One region of the Oceanobacillus sp. AG genome, then DNA from elsewhere that is predicted to be linked to it. Evidence: predicted binding sites of a transcription regulator. Region 1 holds the regulator's gene; the other holds the start of a gene.
What was found. Region 1 encodes CtsR, which represses protease genes until heat stress. Its sites were predicted from a motif close to ATGGTCAATAAAGGTCAAACA; they were not measured.
Positions count from the first base shown of each region.

Region 2: a site for CtsR is predicted at 3,205-3,225, ahead of GN217_RS10370 (ATP-dependent Clp protease ATP-binding subunit). Genes of this name have one in related genera too.

Region 1 is NZ_WOWT01000026.1:53,388-58,454, forward strand. It holds gene clpC (ATP-dependent protease ATP-binding subunit ClpC) at 1-1,998, opposite strand, end outside; gene mcsB (protein-arginine kinase McsB) at 2,011-3,072, opposite strand; gene mcsA (protein-arginine kinase activator protein McsA) at 3,069-3,620, opposite strand; gene GN217_RS14070 (CtsR family transcriptional regulator) at 3,646-4,110, opposite strand; gene GN217_RS14075 (MgtC/SapB family protein) at 4,377-5,067, opposite strand, start outside.
Region 2 is NZ_WOWT01000017.1:17,020-22,086, forward strand. It holds gene GN217_RS10365 (ComEC/Rec2 family competence protein) at 29-901, opposite strand; gene GN217_RS10370 (ATP-dependent Clp protease ATP-binding subunit) at 999-3,131, opposite strand; gene mbcS (acyl-CoA synthetase MbcS) at 3,588-5,067, opposite strand, start outside.

The sequences.
Region 1 (5,067 bases):
ACTTGCACCGACATTTGACGTCATAATGATAACCGTGTTACGAAAATCAACCGTTCTTCCTTTGGAGTCGGTTAAGCGTCCATCTTCCAGAACTTGAAGCAGGATGTTGAACACTTCCGGGTGGGCTTTCTCCACTTCATCTAAAAGAACAACGGAGTAAGGTTTTCTGCGTACTTTTTCCGTTAGCTGTCCGCCTTCTTCATAACCGACATACCCCGGAGGTGATCCGACTAATCTAGCAGTGGAATGCCTCTCCATATACTCCGACATATCCACGCGTATCATCGCATCCTCATCAGCAAACATCACTTCAGCAAGGGCTCTTGCCAGCTCTGTTTTACCGACACCAGTAGGACCCAAGAAGATGAATGAACCGATTGGACGCTTCGGATCTTTCAGTCCTGAGCGAGCTCTGCGTATTGCAGTCGATATAGCTTTCACCGCTTCTTCTTGACCAATAACACGCTCATGGAGTATTTCTTCCATATCAAGAAGACGTTTCGATTCATCCTTCGTAAGCTTAGCTACAGGAACACCAGTCCAAATCGATACGACGCTCGCAATGTCTTCAACAGTTACCTCAGAATCCATTTGACCTTGCTTCTCTTTCCATTCATTTTTCGTCTTCTCGAGTTCTTCCCGGTAACGCTGTTCAGTATCGCGTAAAGATGCTGCTTTTTCAAATTCCTGGCTCTGGACAGCTGCATCTTTTTCCTTCCTTACGTCAGCCAGTTTTTGTTCTAATTCCTTTAAGTTCGGTGGAATCGTGTAGGAACGAAGACGAACTTTTGAACCGGCCTCATCAATTAAGTCAATCGCCTTATCCGGTAAAAAGCGGTCTGTAATATAACGATCAGAAAGGCTCGCACTTGCTTCAATCGCTTCATCCGTAATCGTTACGCGGTGGTGGGCCTCATAGCGGTCACGCAGACCTTTTAAGATGAGAATCGTTTCCTCAACAGATGGCTCATCTACTTGAATTGGCTGGAAACGACGTTCAAGTGCTGCATCTTTTTCAATGTATTTTCGGTATTCATCTAGCGTCGTTGCACCAATACACTGAATTTCTCCACGGGAAAGGGATGGTTTTAAAATATTGGATGCGTCAATTGCACCTTCCGCTCCCCCCGCACCAATTAATGTATGCAATTCATCGATGAAAAGAATAACATTTCCGGCTTGACGAATTTCTTCCATCACTTTTTTTAATCGATCTTCAAATTCCCCACGGTATTTCGTCCCTGCAACGACCGTTCCCATATCAAGCGTCATAACACGCTTATCACGTAACGTTTCCGGTACTTCATTATCGATAATTTGCTGGGCAAGGCCTTCAGCAACAGCTGTTTTACCGACACCCGGCTCTCCAATTAATACAGGATTATTCTTCGTCCGGCGGCTTAACACCTGAATGACACGCTCAATTTCCTTAGAACGACCAATAACCGGATCAATTTTACCTTCTCTTGCACTTACAGTTAAATCTCTTGCAAGGGAATCTAGTGTTGGGGTACTTGCATTCGATTGTTGCCCTGCACGCCCTCTTCTGCCAGCTTGAGACTCATTACTACCAAGTAGCTTCAAAACCTGCTGACGAGCTTTATTTAAGCTTATACCGAGATTGTTGAGGACACGTGCTGCCACACCTTCCCCTTCACGGATAAGACCGAGTAAAATATGTTCCGTTCCTACATAGGAATGACCAAGCTTACGTGCTTCATCTTGTGATAATTCCACAACCTTTTTTGCCCGGGGAGTATAGTGAATTGATTGCATCGGCTGTTTACCGACTCCGATTAATTTCTCCACTTCTTCTTGAATTTTTTCCACTTGTACGCCTAATGATTGCAACGCTTTAGCGGCAATCCCTTCGCCTTCGCGAACAAGCCCGAGCAAAATATGCTCTGTTCCAATGTTATTATGTCCGAGACGAACTGCCTCTTCCTGTGATAGCGCAAGTACCTTTTGCGCCCTTTCTGTAAATCTTCCAAACATCATCTGGCATCCCTCCTATTTCTCTAATTCAAGTCTTTCTCTGATGAGCGAAGCACGAAATACATCGCGCTCCCGTGGTATCAAGCGTTTATTAGCATAATATTGTAAGAATCCTGGCTGCGTTAAAATCATTAATTCATTTAATATATTTTTAGATATATTTTCAATAATACCCAAGTCTATACCTAAACGCACGTTAGAAATGCATTTAGCAGCTTCCTTTGATTCGATGATTCGGGCGTTCTTCAGTGTTCCGTAAGACCTGAAAATGCGGTCTTCCAGACTGACTCCAAGTTGTTCGGTAATATAGCTCCGGGCAAGTCGTTCTTGCTCAATCAGTTGCTTGACAACACTTGCCAGGTCAAAGATAATGTCCTTCTCTGATTTCCCAAGGGTAATTTGATTAGATATTTGGAATATATTACCTAGAGATTCACTGCCTTCCCCGTATATCCCCCTTACGACTAAACCGAACTGGTTAATCGCGGGAATCATACGGCTCATCTGCTTTGTGATAACAAGGGCCGGCAAGTGCATCATCACGGATGCCCGCATTCCTGTACCCACGTTCGTTGGACAACTCGTTAGATACCCGAAATTCTCATCAAACGCATAATCAATCCGTTCTTCTATCCAATCATCCAGCTCTGAAGCTTGTTTCAGACCATCAGTAAGTTGATATCCGGGTAAATAAAGTTGAATCCTCAAATGATCTTCTTCATTGATCATGATGGAGACCTGCTCATTTTTAGAAATAAGTGCTGCTGACTGCGGATATCTTGCTAGACTAGGACTAATAAGATGCTTCTCTATGAGTATCTGGTTCTCTATTTCCGATAAATCCTTTGTTGATAAAAAGTAAAAATCTGTGTAATCCTGGAAGGAAGATTCATTATATGTCTGTTTCATGAAATCATGAACCTTCTTTAATTCCTCTTCTTTGCCTAGGATGGGATAGGTAACATTAGCGAAATTCCGAGCTAAACGAATCCGGCTGCTCAGCACGATATCACTATCAGCACCCTCCTCTCGCATCCACGGACTAATCGCTTCGTTTAGAAAGTGCTCCAATGTCATCCTTCACTCTCCCCCCTCTTAACTGCTTCATCCGTTTCCAACGCTTTTATTTTATCTCGGAGTACTGCGGCTTCTTCAAAAGCCTCTTGCTCTATTAACTTCTTCATCTGGTTACGGTATTCCTCTAATTTACGTTTTTTTTGTATATTTCCACCTGTTCGCTTTGGTATTTTACCAGCATGTGTTGTATTTCCGGCATGGACCCGTCGTAGTATCGGGCTTAAGCTTTCCGAAAAAGTTTCATAACAGGTTGCACAACCGAATTTGCCCATTTCCTTAAAAGTGGAAAAGGTCAGTTTACAATTCGGGCATTGCAGCTCTTTCGTTTGCTTTGTATCAGCCACGTGGGCTCCAAATGGATACGAATCAAAGTTAAATAATCCAGTAAGTAAATCATGGAGAGAAGAGCCTTGATCTTGAGACTGCATATAACCTTTTTCCTGAGCACAAACTTCGCACACACGGACTTCTTTTTTCTCCCCATTTATTACTCGTTTAAAGTAAACCGTAGCTGGCCGCTTTTGGCACTCTTGACATTCCACACGCATCTTCCCCCTTCTCAACACAATAGAGTTAATTATAGTATTTTAGAGTATTAAGCATCGCCGTTAAAATACGTGCTCGAATTTGATCACGTTCCGGTAGTTGAAATGGTAAAGTCGTCCGCTCAATCGCACTATAGATCAGCTTTTCTTCTCGATTCGTAATGATTTCTTCCTCCCGCAGACGCTCCAGCACATGAATTGCTGCCTGCTGTGAAATACTTGGATTAATCATTTTAATAATGCCATCAATCAATTCCGCCTTGTCTTCATGTTTTACACGAATAATCCGTATATATCCCCCACCACCACGCTTACTCTCTACAATATACCCTTTTTCCGTTGTAAATCTTGTGTTAATCACATAATTAATCTGTGAAGGCACACACTCAAACTGATCCGCAATTTCACTCCGCTTAATTTCAATTGCATTTTTTCCTGTGGAATGTAGTACTTTTTTTAGATATGCTTCAATAATATCTGAAATATTGCTCATTGCTAAGAATTCCCCTCTCCTTACATATCACTCATTTCTAGCTATGCCGGAACAAAAGGAATGACATTGACTTTGACTATCTTTGACTATAAATTAATTATACGCCAAAATGTAACCGTTGAAAAGTAATAACCAATATTCTATTCTAGACACTTTTCATGAAAATAAACGGAGAGAAGAGGAAATTTGAGTTTAAAATAATAAAGGGCCAGTTAAAATGGAAAAGTCTCTCCCTTGTTTAACTTTACCGCTTAACTTATACGGCATCACTTTTCCAATTGTCTAATATTATTTACTCCTTCTAATTCTGATATTTCTTCAAATAATGCAAGTAACTGGGTACCTTCCATATTTCTCATCTTAAAATAAATTTTTCGGAGATCCCTTTCCATTTTCTCCACTTCCACTGCAATAATATTCACATCATAAGCTTCTGCTACTTCAACAAGCTGGTGAACTTTTATATTGCGCTCTACAACCATTTCAATTCTTGTGTACTTCCGCTGGGAAGGAAGCAATCTTTCAAGGTTATTCAACACAACTAAACTAATTAAAATGATCAGCGTAGCAACAATGGCTGGACCATACATTCCCGCGCCTACAACCAGCCCAATACCTGCCACAGCCCATATGGATGCCGCCGTAGTAAGCCCTCGAATCGTTCCTCCATATACTATAATCGTCCCCGCTCCAAGAAACCCTATCCCGCTAATCACATAAGAAGGGATACGGGCCGGATCAAAGCGTACATTATCATAGTGCTCCAGAAATTCAAGAAAACCAAATATTGATAAAAGCATCATCAGGCTTGCACCGACACCCACTAATATATGAGTCCGAAATCCTGCAGAGTGATTATTCCACTCCCGTTCAAAGCCAATTATTCCGGATAATACTAAAGCAACGAGTAACCTTGTTACGATAACATAAAAATGCTCCCCTATTATATTCTGTAAA
Region 2 (5,067 bases), on a different contig from region 1:
AAAGCCAGCATCATTTGCTGGTTTTTTCTTATTCCCTATCCTTAATTCTTTTCAGGAACCTTTCTATCGGCTGCATTTCAGGAATCACGATATACTGTTTACCGTCCGTCTCGACTATAATATTACCATAGCCTGCTGTCGAGAAGATTTGACTCTCAACTTTGGCCAAATTGTTAATTACCCGTTCGACTGGATGTCCGTAATCATTCGAAGCACTATACGTAATAATCGACACCTCTGGATTTACTTTTTTGAGAAATTTTAATGTACTACTGGAATTCGAGCCATGATGGGCGACTTTTAAAACTTCTGAATTGACATCATACTTTTCAGCAATTGCCTCTTCCTGTTCCGCTTCCACATCACTCATAAAAAGAAAGTCTATTTCATTATAGGACAACTTGAACGCTATGGCTGATTGATTCCTATTTTCCGCATGTTCATCTGCCGCATGTAGAATGTGCAGTTGCACATCTTCTGCTAACATGATTTTGTCATCTGCTTGAGCGATTTGTACGGGAACTTGTTCTTTGAAAAGATAGAACCGATATTTGGCAAAGGTTTTCGTCAATTGAACCTCTCCATTCTCCAAGACTTTCCGTACAGGAAAATGCTCCAACACATCGATTAATCCGCCAATATGATCATAATCCGGGTGGGTCGCAATCATTAAATCAATTTCTTCGATGTGTTGCTCCTTTAAGTATGATATGAGCTTACTTCCCACTTCAGGAACACCGCCATCGATTAAGATTGCCCGATTATCAGGAGTTTCAATTAACATACTGTCCCCTTGCCCAACATCAATAAAATGGACGCGTAAGCCACTGTTAGGTGCTGTATATGTAATTTGCGGGATCATAAGTAATAAAAGGAAGAATAAATGGAGTACTTTTTTCATCGGTACCACCCTTTCTCCCTCTTATTTTGCACCGAAATATTCCGCTTATGAGCATGAAAAAAATCCCGCTGCACTAGGGCGGCGGGATTAACAAGTTTTAAGCCTGTTTTACTATTATTTCATCTTCTTTTACATCAATATGAACCTTATCCACGGATTCGGACTCAAGAATTAAATCAGTAAGTTGGTCTTCAATTTTATCTTGGATGACACGACGTAATGGTCTTGCACCGAAGCGTGGGTCGTATCCAAGTTCGACCAGTTTTTCTTTCGCTGCACTTGTAATTGTGATTTCAATATCATTTTCCTCAATCGTTTCTTCAAGCTCATGCAGCATAAGGTCAAGAATAGATAATAAGTTTTCTTTTGTTAATTCGTTGAACTCTACAATCGCATCGAAACGGTTCAAGAACTCTGGTTTGAAGAAATCACTTAAGTTTTCCAAGGTCGAAACGGCGTCATGTGTGTTATTGAAACCAACATTGACTTTCTTCGTACCTGTACCAGCATTACTTGTCATAATTATGACGGATTCTTTAAAGCTCACCATTCTACCTTGGGAGTCTGTCAAATGGCCATCTTCCATAATTTGCAGGAACATATTTTGCACGTCTGGATGTGCTTTTTCAATCTCATCCAGCAAAATGATGGAATACGGATTATGGCGGACTTTCTCGGTTAGCTGGCCCGCTTCTTCATGGCCGACATATCCTGGTGGTGAACCGATAATCTTGGACACGGAATGTTTCTCCATGTACTCACTCATATCAAGACGGATGAGTGCGTCACGTTTACCGAATAATTCTTCTGCAAGAACTTTCGTCAGTTCCGTTTTACCGACACCAGTCGGACCTACGAAGAGGAAGGAACCAATTGGACGTTCTTTCGATTTCAAGCCTGCACGACTACGACGGATTGCTTTAGCAACTTTGTCCACCGCTTCATCTTGTCCAATTACTTTACCACGTAAATGGGTTGCAAGGCCCTTCATCTGCTTTTGTTCTTCTGCTTGCATTTTCGTTACCGGGATCCCTGTTTTTTCTTCAACGATCAATTCAATATCTGCTACTGTTACATCGGTAACTTTTTCACTGTCATCCGCTTTCTCCAATTGTTTCTGTAATTGGATTTCTTGGTAACGGAGATTTGCTGCAAGTTCGTAATCTTCGCGTTCGGCTGCTTCTTGTTTTTCCTTCACAATTTCATCCAAGCGTTGTTGCAAGGAGTTTGCATCTTGCTGTGAATTTTTTAAATTCAAGCGGGAGCCGACTTCATCCATTAAATCAATCGCCTTATCCGGCAAGAAACGATCTTGGATATAGCGATCTGATAATGTAGCAAAAGCTTCAATAACATCATCAGAATAATTCACTTCATGGAACGCTTCATAGCGATCTTTAATTCCATGTAAAATCTGTACCGTTTGTTCAAGCGTCGGTTCTTTTACAATAACTGGCTGCAGGCGACGTTCGAGTGCCGGATCTTTTTCAATTTGACGATATTCTTTAAGTGTCGTTGCCCCAATTAATTGCATTTCCCCACGGGCAAGAGCAGGTTTAAGAATGTTTCCTGCGTCCATTTGTGAACTCTCTGCTGTACCTGCCCCTACAATTAAGTGGATCTCATCAATGAATAGGATGACATCTTTTCTTTCCTGGAGTTCTGTGATCAGTTTCTTCATTCGTTCCTCGAACTGACCGCGAATACCAGTATTGGCAACTAAAGAGGCGACATCCAGCAAGTATACTTCTTTAGAGAGTAACTTACTTGGAACAGTACCTTCGACAATTCGTAGTGCTAGACCTTCTGCAATTGCCGTTTTACCTACACCTGGTTCCCCGATAAGGACCGGATTGTTTTTACTTCTTCTGTTCAATGTTTCAATGACTCGTTTAATTTCCTGATCGCGTCCGATAATCGGATCGATTTCTCCTGCTCGTGCTGAATCAGTTAGATTTTTCCCTAATTGGTCAAGTAGACCTTCACGTTTTCTTGTTTGCTGTTTTGTACGTGCACCTGTTTGTCCATTTCCTCCAGCTTGGAAGAATTGATTTTCAAACGGATTTTGCCCTTGATTAAAATTAGAGAAGAAATTATTTGCCTGGTTCATCATATTTCCTTGTATTTCACGTAAACAGGAGTTACATAGATGCATTTCCATACGCTGTCCGTTCACAAAAACAGACGCATTTACATTTGCTTCATTCTGACCGCAATGTTGACATTTCATCTTACATTCCTCCTAAAGTAGTGTTATATTGATCAAATTTGACTTTGACTATCTTTGACTTTAACTACATTATACTCTGACCTATTTTGACTTTCAAGTGTTTTGCCTAACTTTTTCTAAAAAAATTTATCGTGGGAAGAGAGCGGACATGGCTAGCCCTGAACACCTAAATCACCCACAGCAATTTTATTTTATAGTCTGATAGAACGAAAAAGCAGATTGAGATTCGTTTCATCTCATCCGCTTTTTTCATTTCATATTTTTAGCATCATTTTTATAATCGTTATCCCAAAAATTGATTCCTTTATTTCTTCCGTAAAACTAACAATTGGCAATTCGTCAAGAAGATTGAGTAGATGTTTTTAGTAGCCATCTATCATCCCTCATTTCTAAGTATTCTATAGTAGTATACCCAAAATGTGCGCCTGGGAAACTAATGATTCTAGAAATCAGATTTTACAAGTTCTTCATTTCTCTCTGACGTAATTCGATTCTTCTTATTTTCCCTGAAGATGTTTTCGGAAGTTCATCAATAAATTCTATTTCTCTCGGATACCTGAATGGTGCCGTTTCACGTTTCACATGATCTTGTAATTCTTTAATCAAACCTGGGTCGTTCTTGTCCACATTTTGCTTTAATACGATAAATGCTTTTACAATACTTCCGCGAACCTTATCTGGACTTGCCACTACCGCACATTCTTGAACAAATGGATGTTTCACAAGCGCATCCTCTACTTCAAAAGGTCCAATCGTATACCCCGAGCTGACAATGATATCATCCCGGCGGCCTTCAAACCAGAAATAGCCGTCCTCATCCTTGCGCGCCTGATCTCCGGTAATATAAAAATCTCCTCGTCGGGATGCTTTTGTCCGTTCCATATCCTTATAATATTCACGGAAAAGAGCTGGACTGTCGATATGGACTGCGATGTCCCCAACTATATTTACATCTGCAATATTGCCATCTTCGTCAATAATTTCCACTTCATTACCTGGCGTTGGCTTGCCCATGGAACCCGGCTTTACTTCCATATCTTTCGTAATGCCAAGGAGTAGAGTATTTTCTGTCTGACCGTAGCCGTCACGTACCATAATCCCAAAATGCTTGCGGAAAGTATCAATTACTTCCACGTTTAGCGGCTCTCCAGCAGAGACGGCACTACGTAAATGTGGCAGCTTATAATCTTCAAGATGTTCGACTTTCGCCATTAAGCGGTATTCTGTTGGTGTACAACAGAGCACATTGATTTCATTATCCTGAAGGAGCTCCAGATATTTGGACGGTTCAAATTTACCGCTATAAATAAATCCAGTTGCTCCTGTTCCTAGTACGGATAGAAACGGACTCCAGATCCATTTTTGCCAGCCTGGACCTGCCGTTGCCCACACTAAATCATCCTCTTCCACGCCAAGCCAATTTTCTGGCGCTGTCTTTAAATGAGCAAATCCCCAAGCATGTGTGTGCACAACACCTTTTGGATTTCCTGTTGTTCCCGAGGTATATGGCAAAAATGCGATTGTCTCCCTGGTCGTATCTGCCATTTCAAGTTCATCACTGGCACTCGCTTTTGCTTCATCGAGGAAATCCCAACCATCAACGGTATGTCCCACAGAAAATTTCTTTAGTTCCGCAAAATTAGGTACTTTCCCTACCTCGCTTGTAGATTCATGAAAAGCTACAACGCCACTAACTTCCCCGTGTTGGATCCGATATTCCAATTCGTTAGCCTTCAACATTTCGGAGCTTGGAATAATTATGATTCCTGTTTTTAATGCTGCTAAATAGACTTCGTACGTTTCAATGAGTCGTGGCATGATGATGAGAATTTTATCTCCTCGCTGTAAACCACTGTTCAGGAATACATTCCCGATTTTGTTTACATTCCGCATTAATGCCTGATATGTAATCTCTTTTTTATTATTGTTTTCATCT